Regions from separate parts of the Stenotrophomonas sp. GZD-301 genome, predicted to be linked through region 1. Evidence: predicted binding sites of a transcription regulator. Region 1 holds the regulator's gene; the other holds the start of a gene.
What was found. Region 1 encodes FliA, which starts transcription of late flagellar genes. Its sites were predicted from a motif close to TAAAGTTTNNCNNNCNNNGGCCGATAA; they were not measured.
Positions count from the first base shown of each region.

Region 2: the regulator FliA is predicted to act here: its motif matches at 1,576-1,602, upstream of ACO6VK_RS09220 (chemotaxis protein CheW).

Region 1 is NZ_JBMOWY010000050.1:87,172-96,261, forward strand. Features, by position in the region: gene ACO6VK_RS13930 (DUF4123 domain-containing protein) at 1-252, opposite strand, end outside; gene ACO6VK_RS13935 (PAAR domain-containing protein) at 249-656, opposite strand; gene flhB (flagellar biosynthesis protein FlhB) at 909-2,039, shown strand; gene flhA (flagellar biosynthesis protein FlhA) at 2,057-4,138, shown strand; gene ACO6VK_RS13950 (AAA family ATPase) at 4,291-5,994, shown strand; gene ACO6VK_RS13955 (MinD/ParA family ATP-binding protein) at 5,981-6,868, shown strand; gene ACO6VK_RS13960 (RNA polymerase sigma factor FliA) at 6,865-7,611, shown strand; gene cheY (chemotaxis response regulator CheY) at 7,628-8,020, shown strand; gene ACO6VK_RS13970 (protein phosphatase CheZ) at 8,020-8,634, shown strand; gene ACO6VK_RS13975 (chemotaxis protein CheA) at 8,639-9,090, shown strand, end outside.
Region 2 is NZ_JBMOWY010000032.1:155,261-164,350, reverse strand. Features, by position in the region: gene ACO6VK_RS09230 (methyl-accepting chemotaxis protein) at 1-597, shown strand, start outside; gene ACO6VK_RS09225 (flagellar brake protein) at 770-1,552, shown strand; gene ACO6VK_RS09220 (chemotaxis protein CheW) at 1,655-2,146, shown strand; gene ACO6VK_RS09215 (hypothetical protein) at 2,298-2,681, shown strand; gene ACO6VK_RS09210 (methyl-accepting chemotaxis protein) at 2,778-5,153, shown strand; gene ACO6VK_RS09205 (methyl-accepting chemotaxis protein) at 5,343-7,649, shown strand; gene ACO6VK_RS09200 (CheR family methyltransferase) at 7,653-8,516, shown strand; gene cheD (chemoreceptor glutamine deamidase CheD) at 8,513-9,090, shown strand, end outside.

The DNA.
Region 1 (9,090 bases):
CTCCGCCCAGACCCGGGTAACGCCGGCTGCCGTGCCGCCCAGCGCCAATCGCCAACGCTCCACCGGCTGCTGAAGTGCGCCCTGCGGCAGGGCGACCAGCCAGGGCGCCGCGTCGGCATGGACGGCCTCGGGACGCCCGGCGAACAGGCACCTTGCGGCCACCCCCGCGCTGGCGACGTGGTAGCGCAGGTCGCCGATGCGTCCGGGTGACGCGGCACAGTCCACCAGCGCGAATTCCTGCAGCCCGCTCACGACAACCGCACCATCGGCGTTCCGGACCGCGCGGCGTCCTCCAGGCACGCCTGACACACCTGCGGCGCACTGGGTGCGGCTGCAGGCGCGCGGGCCTGTTCCGGTCCCACAACATCCTCCGTCGCCCGCGCCGGCGCCTCCTCCACGTACACCAGCCGCTGCGCGGTCGAACGGAGGTGGCAGCCGCACGCAAGCAGGTCCCCGTCCAGCGCGACCGGCTGACCGTCCACGCGCAGGGTGGGATCGCCGCCGACGATGGAGAACGCGCCGCCGTGCAGCGGACAGGTGGCGTAGTCGCCCACGCGCGCCACCGCCGCGCCCTCGATATCGGTGAAGGGCGAGCCGGTGATCACCCGCCCGCAACTGCTGGTGGTGTCACCAACGACGATCCAGTACCTGCGCATGACACTGTCCTCCTGCCCTCCGTGGGCCGGGGACTGTCTCCCGGGCGGAACCGGCAGCGCCATCGGACTGCGTTGAATCTGCCTGTAGACGGTTGCGTCCCCCCGGGCAGGGCGATCTCATGCACCGCCCAACGCGCCGCAGCTGTCGTGATCGGCCTGCCCCGCCCCGCAGGCACCGGCATCCGGGCCGCGAAACGGAACGGAACGGAACTTGCACGTTCCCCGGGGAATCCTCCCCCGTGTCGTGCCCCGATGTCCGAGAACGAACAAGCCGGCGAAAAAACCGAACAACCTACCGAGAAACGGCTGCGCGACGCCCGCGAGCAGGGCAACATCCCCCGCTCGCGCGAGTTGGCCACGGCAGCGGTGTTCGGCGCCGGGGTGCTGGCGCTGATGGCCTTCTCCGGCGGCATTTCACGCAATGCACAGGCCTGGATGAAGCAGGCGCTGAGCCCCGAGCCCGGCCTGCGCCAGAACCCGATGGCGCTGTTCGGCCATTTCGGCGAAAGCCTGGCGCAACTGCTGCTGGCCCTGTGGCCGCTGGTGGTGGTGTGCCTGCTGGCCAGCTTCCTGTCGCCGGTGGTGATGGGCGGGCTGCGCTGGTCCAACAAGTCCCTGATGCCCGACTTCAAGCGCCTCAGCCCGATGGCCGGGATGAAGCGCCTGTACGGCGCCGAGGCGATCGCCGAGTTCACCAAGTCACTGCTGCGCATCGCATTCGTCGGTACGGCGGCCGGGCTGGTGGTCTGGGGCGGCATCCAGCCGCTGCGCGCCCTGCTCCACCAGCCGCTGGAAGCGGCGATGGTGCACGGGCTGGGCTTCACCCTGAAGCTGATGCTGGCCACCGGCGGCGCGATGCTGCTGCTGGCGGCGATCGATGCCCCGTACCAGCGCTGGAACTGGATGCGCAAGCTGAAGATGACCCGCGAAGAGCTGCGCCGGGAAATGAAGGAGAGCGAGGGCAGCCCCGAGGTGAAGGGCCGCATCCGCCAGCTGCAGCAGCAGATGTCCAATCGCCGGATGATGGAAGCGGTGCCTACCGCCGACGTGGTGGTGGTCAACCCGACCCACTACGCCGTGGCCCTGAAATACGACGGCGGCAAGATGGGCGCCCCCACCGTGGTGGCCCTGGGCGTGGATGAAACCGCCCTGCGCATCCGCGAAGTGGCCGACGGCAACAAGGTCGCCATCGTCTCCGCGCCGCCTTTGGCACGCGCCTTGTATCGGGAAGGCCAACTCGGCAAGGAAATCCCCGTGAGACTGTATTCGGCCGTCGCCCAGGTCCTGTCCTACGTCTACCAGCTGCGCAGCTGGCGTTCCGGCCCGATGCCGGCCTCGCCGCGCATCGACATTGAAGAATTCACCAACGGAGCCCGCCCGTGAGCGCCCAGCCTGCAGGAATGAACGTGCGCAAGGCGCTGGATATGATCCGCCACGGGCTTGGTGCCCCGCTGATCGTGCTGGCGTTGCTGGCGATGGTGGTGGTGCCGCTGGCCCCGCCGGTCCTGGACGCCCTGTTCACCTTCAACATCGCCATCTCGCTGATGGTGCTGCTGGCGGTGGTCTACGTGAAGCGGCCGCTGGACTTCACCATCTTCCCGATCGTGCTGCTGATCACCACCATGCTGCGCCTGGCGCTGAACGTGGCCTCCACCCGCGTGATCCTGCTCAACGGCCAGAACGGCCACGAAGCGGCCGGCAAGGTGATCGCCGCGTTCGGCGAGTTCGTGATCGGCGGCAATTACGCCGTGGGCATCGTGGTGTTCGCGATCCTGACCATCATCAACTTCGTGGTGATCACCAAGGGCGCCGGGCGCGTCTCGGAAGTGACCGCGCGCTTTATCCTCGACGCCATGCCCGGCAAGCAGATGGCCATCGACGCCGACCTCAACGCCGGTTTGCTGACGCGTGAGGAGGCCAAGGCCCGTCGCGAGGAAGTCCGTGAAGAAGCCGACTTCTACGGCGCGATGGACGGTGCCAGCAAGTTCATCCGCGGCGATGCCATCGCCGGCATCCTGATCCTGTTCATCAACATGCTCGGCGGCCTGGCGGTGGGCGTGCTCCAGCACGGCATGCCGTTCGGCGAGGCCGCGGCCACCTACACCCTGCTGTCCATCGGCGACGGTCTGGTGGCGCAGCTGCCGGCGCTGCTGGTGTCCTCGGCCGTGGCCATGCTGGTCACCCGCGCCTCGCGTTCGCAGGACATGAGCCAGGCCATGATGGGCCAGGTGTTCGGCCAGCATCGCGCGCTGACCATCGCCGCGGCCATCCTCGGCGTGGTCGGCCTGGTCCCGGGCATGCCCAACGTCGCCTTCTTGACGCTGGCCGCCATCCTCGGCTTCATCGCCTGGAAACTCTGGAAGAAGAGCACCGCTGCCGCCCGCGCCGCTGAAACCGCCAGCGCCGGCCGCCCCGATGCACCGGGCCTGCCCGGCGCTGCCGCCTCGCCCACCGCCGAGCTGACCTGGGACGAACTGCGCCCGGTCGATCCGCTTGGCCTGGAAGTGGGCTACCGGCTGATTCCGCTGGTGGACAAAAACCAGGGCGGCGAGCTGATGGCGCGGATCAAGGGCGTGCGCCGCAAGCTCACCCATGACATCGGCTTCCTGATTCCGTCGGTCCACATCCGCGACAACCTGGAGTTGCCGGCCACCGGCTACCGCCTGCTCATCCACGGCGTGCCCGTGGCGACGGCCGAGATCCATCCGGACCGCGAACTGGCGCTGGACCCGGGCAGCGCGCTCGGTGCTCTGGAGGGCATTGCCGGCAAGGACCCCGCGTTCGGCCTGGATGCCACCTGGATCCAGCCGCATCAGCGCGCCCATGCCGAATCGATGGGCTACACCGTGGTCGACCCCGCCACCGTGGTGGCCACGCACCTGTCGCACCTGATCCGCGAGCACGCCCCGGAACTGCTCGGCCACGAGGAAGTGCAGCAGCTGCTGGCCAACCTCGCCAAGAGCGCGCCCAAGCTGGTGGAAGACCTCACGCCCAAGTCGCTGCCGCTGTCGGCGGTGGTGCGGGTGCTGCAGAACCTGCTGATCGAACGCATTCCGATCCGCCAGCTGCGCAAGATCGTCGAAGCGCTGGTGGAGAACGCCCCCAACAGCCAGGACCCGTCGGTACTGACGGCCGCCGTGCGCAACGCGCTGGGGCGTTTCATCGTGCAGGAGATCGCCGGAATGTCGGCGGAGCTGCCGGTGTTCACTCTCAACCCGCAACTGGAACGCGTCTTGCAGGAGTCCACGCAGGGCAACGGCGCCGCGCTGGAACCCGGACTCGCCGAGCGACTGCACCAGAGCCTGGCCGAATGTGTCGGCAAGCAGGAAGCGAAGAACGAGCCCGCGGTTGTGCTGGTTCCCGGCCCGGTACGTGCCGCGCTGGCACGGCTGGTACGCCACAGCGTCCCCTCGCTGTCGGTACTGGCCTACAGCGAGGTGCCCGAGGACAAACGGTTGAAGCTGGTCGGCACGATCAGTTGAGCCGGGACCCCGACGGCAACGCGCCAGAAAACAGACACCCCCACTTTTGACATCACCGCAGCAGGACACAAAGGGAAACCCGGACCGTGCAGACCACCGACAACCAGCGCTTCCCTTCCACCACCCCGCCGCCCCAGTCCCGGTACCACAGCATGAAAATCAAACGCTTCGTCGCCTCCGATATGCGCTCGGCCATGAACCTGGTGCGCAAGGAACACGGTCCTGACGCGGTGATCCTGTCCAACCGCCGGATCGAGGAAGGCGTGGAGATCGTGGCCGCCGCCAACTACGACGAAGGCGCCGTGCAGCGCGCCCTGGAAGCCGCCCGCAAGGACGTCGCCCCGCCGCCGGTGCCGCGCCCGCGCAGCGCCGCCGATGCAGTGATCGCCGCCGTCACCCGCCGCAAGGCGCCGGTCGTCGCCCCGGAACCGGTGGCCGCCACCACCTCGGCCGTAGCTGCGCTGGCACGCGCCGCCGTTGGTGCCACCGGCCGCACGCTGGATACCGCCAACGAGAACGTGCCCCCGCCGGGCAGCGCCGGCTTTGCCGCCACGCTGTCGCGTGCCAGCGTTGCCGCCCCCGTCAATGAACCGTCGCTGCCGGAGCAGATCTTCGCGCCGTTCAACGTCGAGCAGGCTGCCGCCGCCGCGCCCGCATCGACGGCCGCCCCGGTCGCAGCGCTTGCCGCCCCGATCAACCGCGCCCGTTTCGTGATCGACCCGCCGATGGACGACGCGCCGCACATCCAGATGTATGCACCGCCGGCCGAGGCCCCGGTGACGATGCCGCCGCTGCCGGTCGCCGCCGTGGCCGAGCCGGCCCCGGCCGTCCTCGCCCCGGTGCCGGCAGCGCAGCCGCCGGCACTGCCGGTCGCGGTCGCCGCGGCTGCCGACGTCGCCGCCGAGGCGGTTGCCCGCCCGGCACCGGAACTGACCGTGGTCCCGCGCGACGACGAGGAAATCCGCCAGCTGCGTCACGAAGTGGCCGGCATGCGCCATGTGATCGAGCGTGAAATGCACCGCTTCACCGACGAGCGCCTGCGCGGCTCGCCGGTCCGTGCGGCCGCGCTGGACCTGATGGACGAGTATGGCTTCGACGCCGGCATCAGCCGCGACGTGGCCCTGCAGATTCCGCTGGATACCGAAGCCCACCGTGGCCGCGGGCTGATGCTGGGCCTGCTGTCCAAGAAGCTGCCGATCGCTCCGGTCGATCCGCTCGAGGCCGGTGGCGTGATCGCCCTGGTCGGCCCGACCGGCGCCGGCAAGACCACCACCATTGCCAAGCTGGCCTCGCGCTTCGCCGAGAAGCACGCCGCCCGCGACGTGGCCCTGGTCACCACCGACACCGGCCGCATCGGCGCCCGCGAGCAGCTGTACGGGTTCGGCCGCCAGCTCGGCATCGCGGTGCACGAGGCCAACAGCGGCACCGACCTGAGCCAGCTGCTGGAACGCCTGCAGGACTACAAGCTGGTCCTGATCGACACCGCCGGCCTGGGCCCGCGCGACCGCGCCCTGGCGGCCCAGCTGCAGTGGCTGCGGGCCGCCGACCGCATCCGCACCCTGCTGGTGCTGCCGGCCAACACCAGCTTCGGCGACATGGACGAAGTGGTCCGCCGCTTCAGCGCCGCCAACCCGCAGGGCGTGGTGCTGAGCAAGCTGGACGAGACCGGCCGCTTCGGCACCGCCCTGTCCGTGGCGGTCGACCACCGCCTGCCGATCACCTGGGTGACCGACGGCCAGGACGTTCCGGAGGACCTGCACCGCGCCAGTGCAGCCAATCTTGTACTTCGCCTTGAAGATTTGCGCCGCGCGGCCGATATGCCCTGCAACCCGGAGTTCAACCATGCCGTCGCGTGAGTACGCCAAGCTGACCAAGACCTTCCCGTTGTCGGCTACCCGCAGCCAACCGCTGGGCCCTGTCCGCACCATCGCCGTCACTGGCGGCAAGGGCGGCGTGGGCAAGACGAACGTTTCGGCCAACCTGGCCGTGGCGCTCGCCGACATGGGCAAACGCACGCTGCTGCTGGACGCCGACCTCGGCCTGGCCAACATCGACGTGATCCTCGGCCTGCAGCCGAAGGTGACCCTGGCCGACCTCGTCGCCGGGCGCTGCACGCTGGAGGAAGTGATCATGGAGGGCCCGGGCGGCGTGCTGGTGGTGCCGGCCGCGTCCGGTCGCCGCCACATGGCCGAACTGCAGCCGGCCGAACACGTGGGCCTGGTCAACGTGTTCTCCGAGCTGGAGCGCGAGCTGGACATCATGGTGGTGGACACCGCCGCCGGCATCACCGATGGCGTGCTCACCTTCTGCCAGGCCGCACAGGACACCGTGGTGGTGGTCTGTGACGAGCCGGCCTCGATCACCGACGCCTACGCGCTGATCAAGGTGCTCTCGCGCGAGCGTGGCGTGGACCGCATCCAGGTCGTGGCCAACATGGTGCGCGACCCCAACGAAGGCCGCGTGCTGTACGAAAAGCTGACCCGGGTCTGCGAGAAGTTCCTGGCCGACGTGTCGCTCAACTACCTCGGCTGCGTCCCCCAGGACGACTGGCTGCGCCTGTCGGTGCAACGCCAGCAGCCGGTGGTCAAGGCCTACCCGTCCAGCCCGTCGGCGCTGGCGATCACCGAGATCGCCCGCCGTACCGCCCGCTGGCAGGCCCCGACCGAGCCGCGCGGCGGCGTCGAATTCTTCCTCGAACGCATCCTCAAACAACGCGGGGTGGCCGCATGAAAGGCGCCGCACAATACAAAGAGGTCCAACGTACCGCCGCCAACGAGTGCATCGCCCAGCACTCGGACCTGGTCCGGCGCATCGCCCACCACCTGGCCGCGCGCCTGCCGGCGAGCGTGGAAGTGGACGACCTGATCCAGGCCGGCATGATGGGCCTGATCGAGGCCTCGCGCAGCTATGACGCTGATCAGGGCGCCTCCTTCGAGACCTACGCGTCGATCCGCATCCGCGGTTCGATGATCGATGAGATCCGCCGTGGCGACTGGGTGCCGCGCTCGGTGCACCGCCGTGCCCGCGACGCCGCCGCCACCATCCGCCGCCTGGAGCAGAGCACCGGCCGTGCCGCCAGCGCCACCGAAGTGGCCAGCGCGATGGACATGCCGCTGCCGGAATACCTGCGGCTGATGGAAGACGCCGCACGCGGCCAGGTGCTGAGCCTGGAATCGCGGATCGAAGACCAGGGCGAGCTGGACACCGTCGCCCAGGGCGGCCCGACCCCGCAGCAGGTCCTGGAGCGCGGCGAGTTCGGCCGCGAGCTGGGCAATGCGATCGGCCTGCTCCCCGAGCGCGAACAGCTGGTGCTGTCGCTGTACTACGAACAGGAATTGAACCTGAAAGAAATCGGCGCGGTGCTCGGGGTGAGTGAATCCCGGGTCTGCCAGATCCACGGCCAGGCGGTATTGCGCCTGCGCGGCCGACTGAAGATCTTCGAGGCGGCCGACGCCGGCCTCGAGAACCCTTGAAATCGAGGAAAGTGCTTTGAACAAGAACATGCGTATCCTGATCGTCGACGATTTTTCGACCATGCGTCGTATCGTCAAGAACCTGCTGGGCGATCTGGGCTTCACCAATACGGCCGAAGCCGAGGACGGGCATGCCGCGCTGGCGTTGTTGCAGAGCCAGCCGTTCGACTTCGTGGTCACCGACTGGAACATGCCGGTGATGACCGGCATCGACCTGCTCAAGGCGATCCGCGCCGACGCCAAGCTGAAAACCCTGCCGGTGCTGATGGTGACCGCTGAAGCCAAGCGCGAGCAGATCATCGAAGCGGCCCAGTCCGGCGTGAACGGCTACATCATCAAGCCGTTCACCGCGCAGACGCTGGAAGAGAAGCTCGGCAAGATCTTCGAACGCCTGGCAGCGAGCGCCTGATGGAAACCCTCAGCGACAAATCGGCGCTGGTGCAGCGCCTGCAGGACGCCCTGGCCGCGCTGGAAGGCGGCGACGAGGCGGGCTGGCGCCGGGAAATCGACGCGCTGGCCGCGCTGCGCACGCAGCCGATGATGGCCGGCCTGAACCGGCTCGCCCGCGAGCTCGGCCAGGCACTGGGCGAACTGCCCAGTCTGCCCAGCGAAGCCGGCGAACTGGATGACGCCTGCGCGCGCCTGGACCACGTGGTGGCGATGACCGAACAGGCCACCCACCGCACCCTGGACCTGGCCGAGGAATGCCGTGCGTTGACCGAGCAGCTGCGCGCCAACGGGCTCAGCCCCGACCAGGACCTGCAGCTGGACCGGATCCGCCACAACCTCACCGAGATCGCCCTGACCCAGAGCTATCAGGACCTGACCGGGCAGATCATCCGCCGCGTGGTGGGCATCGTGCGCCGCGTGCACGAAGGGTTCGGTGCGCTCGGCCTGCCGCCGCAGGACGACGACGCGCGCAGGCGCGACACCGGACTGGCCGGCCCGGCCGTCACCGGGCTTGACCGCCACCAGGTATCCCAGGTCGACGCTGACGACCTGCTCTCCGATTTGGGGTTGTAAGACGATGAGTGCTGTTCCGGACGACATTGCCGCCGATTTCATTCTCGAGGCCCAGGAGATCCTGGATCGCCTCGGCGAACAGCTGGTGTCGCTGGAGCAGTCGCCCCAGGATACGGATCAGCTCAATGCCGTGTTCCGCGGCTTCCACACCCTCAAGGGCGGTGCCGGCTTCCTCGGCATCCAGGCGATGGTGGAGCTGTGCCACGCCGCCGAAGAGACCCTCGGCATGGCCCGTTCCGGCCAGGCCACCCTGCAGGCACACCACTTCGACGCCGGCCAGCAGTCGCTGGACTACCTGCAGTCGATGCTGGACTCGGTCTCGGCCGGCACCGAGCCGGGCTACGCACCGCCGGAGCTGATCGCCCAGTTCGACGTCAACGGACCGGCCACGCCGGCGCCGGTGGCCGCCCCGGCGGCCGCGGGTGCACTGATCACCGATGACGAGTTCGAGGCGCT
Region 2 (9,090 bases), on a different contig from region 1:
TTCCAGACCAACATCCTGGCGCTGAATGCCGCCGTCGAAGCTGCCCGTGCCGGTGAGCAGGGCCGTGGCTTTGCCGTGGTCGCCAGCGAAGTGCGCACGCTGGCACAGCGTTCGGCCAGCGCCGCCAAGGAAATCAAGGGGCTGATCGACGAGTCGGTCGGCAAGGTCGCCGAGGGCTCGCAGCTGGTCAACCAGGCCGGCGCGACGATGGGCGAGATCGTCGCCTCGGTGCAGCGCGTGACCGACATCATGGCCGAGATCTCGGCCGCCTCGCAGGAGCAGTCGGCCGGCATCGAGCAGGTCAACCAGACCGTGGTGCAGATGGACGAAACCACCCAGCAGAATGCCGCGCTGGTGGAAGAAGCCACCGCCGCCGCGCGTGCGATGGAAGAACAGGCCGGCCATCTGACCGATGCCGTGGCGCTGTTCAAGCTCGACGGCCAGGCGGCCGCCGCGCCAGCCGCACGCCCGGTGATGGCGGCCGCACCGGCACGCCCGGCCCCCGCAGCACGTCCGCGCCCGGTCGCCGCACCGCCGCGCCGCGCGCCGGCCCGCGAGCCGGCACTGGCCAATGACACGGAGTGGCAGGAGTTCTGATGCCGCGCCGCCCCAGGCACACCGTTTGATCCGACACCCCGCCCCGGCGGGGTGTCGTCGTTTCGGACCGGCCCTACCGAGATTCGCCCTACATAAATGTGATCTGATGCCGATAAACGGACTACGCCCCGGGATCGCGTGATGCCGGCATTCGCCCAACCCAGCAGATTCCATGTCCGAAGGCAGCCTTCTCGCACACGACGGAACCCATGCCGCGCCCGATCCGGGCACGGATGACAAGTACCTGGTCCGCAACCCCCGGCAGATCCGCCAGCTGCTGCAGGCGCTCATCGACCAGCGTTCGCTGATCAATGCGCACATCGACGGCCGCGACCAGTCGTTCCCCACGGCGGTGCTGGAACTGGACGAGGACGAGGACGAACTGCTGCTCGACGGCAGCCCCTCGGAAACCTCCAACCGCGCCGCCGAAGCGGCCGACCACCTGCTGTGCTTCGGCCAGCTCGAACGGGTGATGGTCCGCTTCCGGCTGGATGGCCTGGTGCGCATCCACAACGAGGGGCATGTCGGCTTCCGCGCCGCGTTCCCGACCGAGCTGGTGCACCTGCAGCGGCGCGAGCTGTACCGGCTGGAAACGCCGATCACCGACTCGCCCAAGCTGATCCTGCCGATCGACGACGACCGCAGCGAGGCCCTGACGCTGCGCGTGGTGGACATCAGCGGCGGCGGCCTGGCGGTCACGGTGGCCGAGGACTGCCCGGTCTTCGGCCTGCAGAAGCGTTACGACGGCTGCCGGCTGGAACTGCCCGACAGCAGCCCGATCACCCTGTCGCTGGTGGCCTGCAACATGCGTGCGCAGAAGCTGCCCAACGGCGTGGAGATGAAACGCGTCGGCCTGCGCTTCGACGCGCTTCCGCGCGGCGCGGACAGCGCGATCCAGCGCTACATCTTCCGCATCGACCGCCAGCGCAAGGCACGCAAGAACGGCGAAAGCTGAACGGAGCCCGCCCCAGCCCCGCCTAAAGTCGCTCCGTCCCAGGCCGATATCCAGCGTGACGCCCGGTTTTTCGACCGCCACGCCCGACCCAGGATTGCCTCCATGAACGACAAGAACAGCAGCGCCGCCAGCTCCGGTGGCGAGTACCTCAGCTTCACCCTCGGCGCCGAGCACTACGGCGTGGACATCCTCAAGGTGCAGGAAATCCGCGGCTACGACTCGGTCACCCGCGTGCCGGATGCCCCGGACTACATCAAGGGCGTGATCAACCTGCGCGGCACCATCGTCCCGGTCATCGACCTGCGCCTCAAGCTGCGCCTGGAAAATGCGCGCTATGACGCCTTCACCGTGATGATCGTGCTCAACGTCGAAGACCGCGTCGTCGGCATCGTTGTGGACAGCGTCTCCGACGTCATCCCTCTCAGCGCCGAGCAGATCCGCCCGACGCCCGAGTTCGGCGCCGCCGTGGACACCCGCTTCATCTCCGGCATCGGCACCCAGGACGACCGCATGCTGATCCTGCTCGACATCGAGACCCTGCTGGACAGCGCCGACATGGGCCAGACGGCCACCCTCGACGACGTCGCCGCCTGATGACAGGCCCGCGGCCGCCGCGCACTGCGACGAAGGTCGAATTTGGCCCTTCAGTTCCCGCGCGCGTGGCCGATAGCTGGAATCAGGACCCGGCTGTGCTGGACACCCCAAGGCCGGGCCAATTTGTCCACATCCTCCGGAGAACCATCCGATGAAGTCCCTGTTTGCGCTGTTTTCTGCTGCCGTGCTCGCCACCACCGCCTCGTCCGCCTTCGCCCAGTCGGCCGAAATGATTCCGCCGGAAATGGCCCCGCGTTCGGTCGGCAAGGACGGCATGGTGTGCGGCAAGGTTGAGAAGGCGCGTTACGCCGAAGGCTCCGAAGGCCAGCCGACCTTCCTGTACATGGGCGGCGCCTTCCCGCGCCACACCTTCTCGGCCCGCATCGCCGGCGCCAACCGCGGCAAGTTCAGCTTCCCGCTGGAAACCCTGGAAGGCAAGACCGTGTGCGTGATCGGCAAGATCGCCCGCGATGCCTCGCGCGCTGAAATCGAAGTCAGCTCGCCGGCCGGCCTGAAGCTCGCCAACATCAAGTAATTCGCTGTACGCCATGCCACGCCGGCACTGGCCGGCGTGGTCGCTGCAACCGGGCAAGTCGCCCGGACGCGTTTGCCACCGGAGACTGCACCGCCCATGCCGTGGATCAACAACCTCAAACTGATGCCCAAGCTGATGCTCACCTTCGGTGTCATCCTGCTGGTGATGCTGCTCCAGGGCATCGTGGCCTATCGTGGCTTGTATTCGCTCAACAACGTCACCACCGAACTGGCTGGGCACCGGATGGAAAGCATCCGCATGGCCGGCGAAATCCGTGGCATGGTCGGTGAATATCGCAACTCCGCCTACCAGGGCCTGATCCGCGCCAGCGACGACGTCAAGGCCGAGGCCAAGACCCGCGCCGCCGACCTGCGCGGCAGGATCGACGCCTCGATCAAGAAGTACCCCGCCCTGATCGACAATCCGCAGCAGAAGAAGCTGTTCGACACCTTCGCCAAGGACTGGACCGCCGCCCTGGCGTCCTACGACTCGGTCACCGAGATGCTCGAACTGGACCTGCCGGACGACGCGGTCGACACCTTCGTCGGTGAAACCCGCACCTCGCATCTCAAGGCCTCGGCCGCGCTCGAAGCGCTGATTGCCGAGGACAACCGCCTCGCCCGCGCCTCGCGCGACGAAGCCGAAGCCACCTACGCCGCCTCCGCCACCCTGACCGTGATCGCCCTCCTCGGCGGCGCGGCGCTGGGCCTGGTGCTGGTGTGGCTGTTCGCCCGCTCGCTGGTGGGCAGTGTCCGCGGTGCCGTCTCGGTGGCCAACGACGTTGCCGGCGGCAAGCTCGACGGCCACATCGATGTCACCCGCAAGGACGAAGTCGGCGACCTGCTGCAGGCCATGCAGCGCATGCAGCGCGACCTGCGCGAGCGCACCGAGACCGACCAGGCGATCGCCCGCGAAAACCTGCGCATCCGCACCGCGCTGGACTACAGCTCCACCGGCGTGTACCTGACCGACGACAGCCTCAACATCGTCTACAGCAACCGCGCCCTGCAGCACACGCTGACCCAGTACCAGGACGAGATCCGCAAGGATCTGCCGGACTTCGACGCCACCGCCTCGCTGATCGGCAAGCCGGTGACCGTGCTCGAACACGGCAACGAGATGGACCAGCGCACCCTGAGCCAGCTCAAGCAGCACGGCGTCAGCCGCCGTCCGATGCAGTTCGGCGACGCGCAGTTCGCGCAGGTGGTGTCCTCCATCGCCAACGAGCAGGGCGAAACCGTCGGCCACGTCGTCGAATGGCGTGACCGTACCCCGGAAGCGGCCGTCGAAGCCGAAGTGGCCCGCGTCATCGCCCAGGCCGCCGCCGGCGACCTGTCCGGCCGCATCGACGATGCCGGCAAGGAAGGCTTCTTCCTGCAGCTGGCCCAGCAGATCAACGGCCTGCTCGAAGCCAACGCCAGCAGCATCGACCAGGTCTCCGGCCTGCTCGCCGCGCTGTCGCAGGGCGACCTGAGCGTGCGCATGCACGGCGACTTCCACGGCGTGTTTGCCCGCATGCGCGACGATGCGAACGCCACCGCCGAGCAGCTCAGCGAAATCGTCACCCGCATCAAGCATTCCAGCCAGGCCATCAGCTCGGCCGCCAGCGAAATCGCCACCGGCAACAGCGACCTGTCGCGCCGTACCGAGCAGCAGGCCGCCAACCTGGAAGAAACCGCTGCCTCGATGGAGGAACTGACCTCCACCGTGCGCCAGAACGCCGAGCATGCCCGCCAGGCCAACCAGCTCGCCATTGGCGCGCATACCGTTGCCTCGCAGGGCGGTGACGTGGTCGGCCAGGTGGTGACCACCATGAGCGCGATCCAGACCTCGTCCAAGAAGATCGCCGAGATCATCTCGGTCATCGACGGCATCGCCTTCCAGACCAACATCCTGGCGCTGAATGCCGCCGTGGAAGCGGCGCGTGCCGGTGAGCAGGGCCGCGGTTTCGCCGTGGTCGCCAGCGAAGTGCGCACCCTGGCCCAGCGCTCGGCCGGCGCGGCCAAGGAGATCAAGGGCCTGATCGACGACTCGGTCGGCAAGGTCAACGATGGTTCGGCGCTCGTGCACAAGGCCGGCGCCACGATGGGCGAGATCGTCGCCTCGGTGCAGCGCGTGACCGACATCATGGCCGAGATCTCGGCCGCCTCGCAGGAGCAGTCGGCCGGCATCGAGCAGGTCAACCAGACCGTGGTGCAGATGGACGAAACCACCCAGCAGAACGCCGCGCTGGTGGAAGAAGCCACCGCCGCCGCGCGTGCGATGGAAGAACAGGCCGGCCACCTCAGCGATGCCGTGTCGATCTTCAAGCTGGACGAGCACGATCTGGCGCCGACACCGGCACCGGTCGCCGCACCGGTCGCTGCCGCACCGCGCCCGGCCCGTTCGGCCCCCGCCCCGGCACCGGTCCGTCGCGCGCCGAACCGCCCGGTCGCCACCGAGCTGGCCGACGGCGACTGGCAGGAGTTCTAAGCGCCCCAGGCGCCTGCACGGCAGACACACGACAGGCTCCGGTGCCCACGCACCGGAGCCTTTTTCGTTGCGGCCCCGCGCAATCCGCCTGCAACCTGAATACGCTCAGCCAGCGCGCCTCAACCGCAGCCGTTCGCGGCCGATAACTGCATTGCCGCGACACGTTCGTCGACCAACGATGCCATGCCCATGACCCTGATCAGCCGCTGGAACCAGTACTTCTCCAACCTGTCCGTCCGTCGCAAGCTCAACCTGCTGACGGCGCTGATCGCCGTGGGCGTCATCGCCCTGGCGGTGATCGCCGCACGCATGCAGTACCTGGACCTGACCGATACCCGCAAGGACAGCCTGAAGATCCAGGTCGAACTGACCTACGGCATCCTGGACCACTACCACCACCTGGCCGAAACCGGCGAGCTGAGCGAAGCGGCGGCCAAGGACGCGGCGCTGATGGCACTGGACCGCATGCGCGCCGACAACGACGCCTACTACTACAGCGTCTACGACACGCAGTACCGCGTGCTGATGCATCCGTTCCGCAAGGACCTGATCGGCAAGGACATGAAGGACTTCCGTTCGGAGGACGGCGTGCGCCTGTTCTACGACATGGTCGGCATGGCCCGCCTCGGCGGCGGCGTGGTCTCCTACAAGTGGGCCAAGGCCGGTGAAGAAGGGCTGTTCGACAAGTCCTCCTATGCCGGGATGTACGCCCCGTGGCAGTGGGTCATCAGCAGCGGCGTGTACATGGAAGACGTGCAGCAGCAGGCGCTGGTGTTCACCGCCATCATGACCGCCGCCGGCGGCGCGCTGGTGCTGATCGTGCTGGCCCTGAGCTGGCTGATCGGCAACCGCATCACCCTGCCCCTGCGCCAGGCCACCACCGTTGCCGAGAGCATCGCGCGCGGCAAGCTGGACAGCCGCATCGGCGAGCAGGCCCACGACGAACCCGGGCGCCTGCTCGAGGCGATGTCGCGCATGCAGAGCCAGCTGCACGGGGTCATCACCGCCCAGCGCGACATGGCCCGCCGCCATGACGCCGGCGAGGTCAGCTACCGCATCGACGAGAGCGCCTTCCCCGGTGAGTACGGGTTGATGGTGCATGAGACCAATACCCTGGTCGGCGCCCACGTGCAGACGATGGACGCGGTGCTGGAGGTGGTCAAGGCATACGCCGTCGGCGACCTGCGCGCCGACATCGCACGCTATCCTGGCGAGAAGGCCGCCATCACCGCCACCGTGGACACGGTCAAGCAGAACCTGGGCAGCATCAATGCCGAGATCAAACGGCTGGGTACGGCCGCAGCGGCCGGCGACTTCAGCCAGCGCGGCGACAGCGCGCGCTTCGATCACGATTTCCGCCTGATGATCGCCAACCTCAACGCGATGATGCAGGTCAGCGACGAGAATCTGGGCAAGCTGTCCGCGCTGCTGTCGGCCATCGCCGAGGGCGACCTCACCGCACGCATGCAGGGCCACTTCGAAGGCGTGTTCGCCACCATGCGCGACGACGCCAACGCCACCGTCACGCAATTGACCCGCATCGTCGGCCAGATCCAGGAGTCGGCCAGCAGCATCAACCAGGCGGCCGGCGAAATCGCCACCGGCAACAGCGACCTGTCGCGCCGCACCGAGCAGCAGGCGGCCAACCTGGAAGAAACCGCCGCCTCGATGGAGGAACTGACCTCCACCGTGCGCCAGAACGCCGAACACGCCCGCCAGGCCAACCAGCTCGCCATCGGCGCACACACCGTGGCCTCGCAGGGCGGCGACGTGGTCGGCCACGTGGTCACCACCATGACCGCGATCGAAGCCTCGTCCCGGAAGATTGCCGATATCATCTCGGTGATCGACGGCATCGCGTTCCAGACCAACATCCTGGCGCTCAACGCGGCGGTGGAAGCGGCGCGTGCCGGCGAACAGGGCCGCGGTTTCGCCGTGGTCGCCAGCGAAGTGCGCACCCTGGCGCAGCGCTCGGCCAGCGCCGCCAAGGAGATCAAGGGGCTGATCGACGCGTCGGTCGGCAAGGTCGCCGAGGGCTCGCAGTTGGTCCACCAGGCCGGCGCCACAATGGGCGAGATCGTCGCCTCGGTGCAGCGCGTGACCGACATCATGGCCGAGATCTCGGCCGCCTCGCAGGAACAGTCGGCCGGCATCGAGCAGGTCAACCAGACCGTGGTGCAGATGGACGAAACCACCCAGCAGAACGCCGCGCTGGTGGAGGAAGCCACCGCCGCCGCGCGTGCGATGGAGGAGCAGGCCACGCAGCTGGCCGATGCCGTGGCGATCTTCCGCCTCGACAACCAGGTGGCGGCGGCGGTCAGCGCGGTGACCGCGCGGATCAGCAGCGCCGCGCCGCAGCCGGTGCGCAGCGCGCCGGCCCGCACCGCACACCACGCCGCCGCACGCCACGCCGCCGCACGCCCAGCCGCCACGCCGGCACCGCGTGCGCCACGCGCCGCGCTGCCCAGCGACGACGGCCACTGGCAGGAGTTCTGAGCCGTGTCCACCCCTCCCCCCGTTGTTGCCACCTCGCAGGCCGGTCGCGAATTCGAGTTTGCCGACCGCGACTTCCGCCGCATCTGCGACCTGATCTACCAGCGTGTCGGCATCTCGCTGGCACCGGCCAAGCGCGACATGGTCTATGGCCGGCTGTCGCGCCGCCTGCGCGCCCTCGGCATGCGCAGCTTCCAGGACTACCTGGACCAGCTCGAAGCCCACGGCGGCGATGAATGGCAGGCCTTCACCAATGCGCTGACCACCAACCTGACCGCGTTCTTCCGCGAGCCGCATCACTTCGAGAAGCTCACCGAGGAACTGCGCGCGCGCGGCGGCCACGGCACGCTGCAGTTGTGGTCGTGCGCGGCCTCCACCGGCGAGGAGCCCTACTCGATGGCGATCACCGCCTGCGAGACCTTCGGCACGCTCAAGCCGCCGGTGCGCATCCTGGCCACCGACGTGGACACCCAGGTGCTGGCCACCGCCAGCCGGGGCGTCTATGCCATCGACCGCGTCTCCGGCCTGGACCCGGCCGTGCGCAAGCGCTATTTCCAGCGCGGTACCGGCCCCAATGAAGGCCATTGCCGCGTGCTGCCGGCCCTGCGCGACCTGATCGACTTCCGTCCGCTCAACCTGCTGGCGCCCCGCTACGACGTCGGCGGTCCCTTCGATGCCCTGTTCTGCCGCAACGTGATGATCTATTTCGACAAGCCCACCCAGCGCGGCATCCTGTCGCGCCTGATCCAGCATATGGGCGACGACGGCCTGCTCTACACCGGCCACTCGGAGAACTACCTGCACGCCGCCGACCTGATCCAGCCCTGCGGGCGCACCCTGTACAAGCGCGCGCCCGGAGCCCCGGCATGAACCAGGCCGCGCGCAGCGACGACGTGATGCGCTACTTCGACAGCCGCTTCCAGGTCACGGCCGCCAAGCTGCTGCCGACCCAGTACCTGGCCGTGGACGACAACACCGCCCTGACCACCACGCTGGGCTCGTGCGTGGCCGCGTGCCTGCGCGACCCGGTGCTCAAGATCGGCGGCATGAACCACTTCCTGCTGCCCGAAGGCAACGTCGGCGACGGCGCACCGGCCCGCTACGGCAGCTACGCGATGGAACTGCTGATCAACGACCTGCTCAAGCGCGGCGCGCACCGCAAGCGCCTGGAAGCCAAGGTGTTCGGCGGCGCCAACGTGCTCAAGGGCTTCACCAGCAACCCGGTCGGCACCCGCAACGCCGAGTTCGTGCGCCAGTACCTGCAGGCCGAGCACATTCCGATCATCGCCGAAGACCTGTGCGGCATCCATCCGCGCAAGGTGTGGTTCTTCGCCGACACCGGCCGCGTGGTGGTGCAGCGCCTGCCGCACGCGCACGAGGCCGAAGTGGCCGCCACCGAATCGGCCGTGCGCGCACGCCTGTCGCGTGCACCGGTCACCGGCGG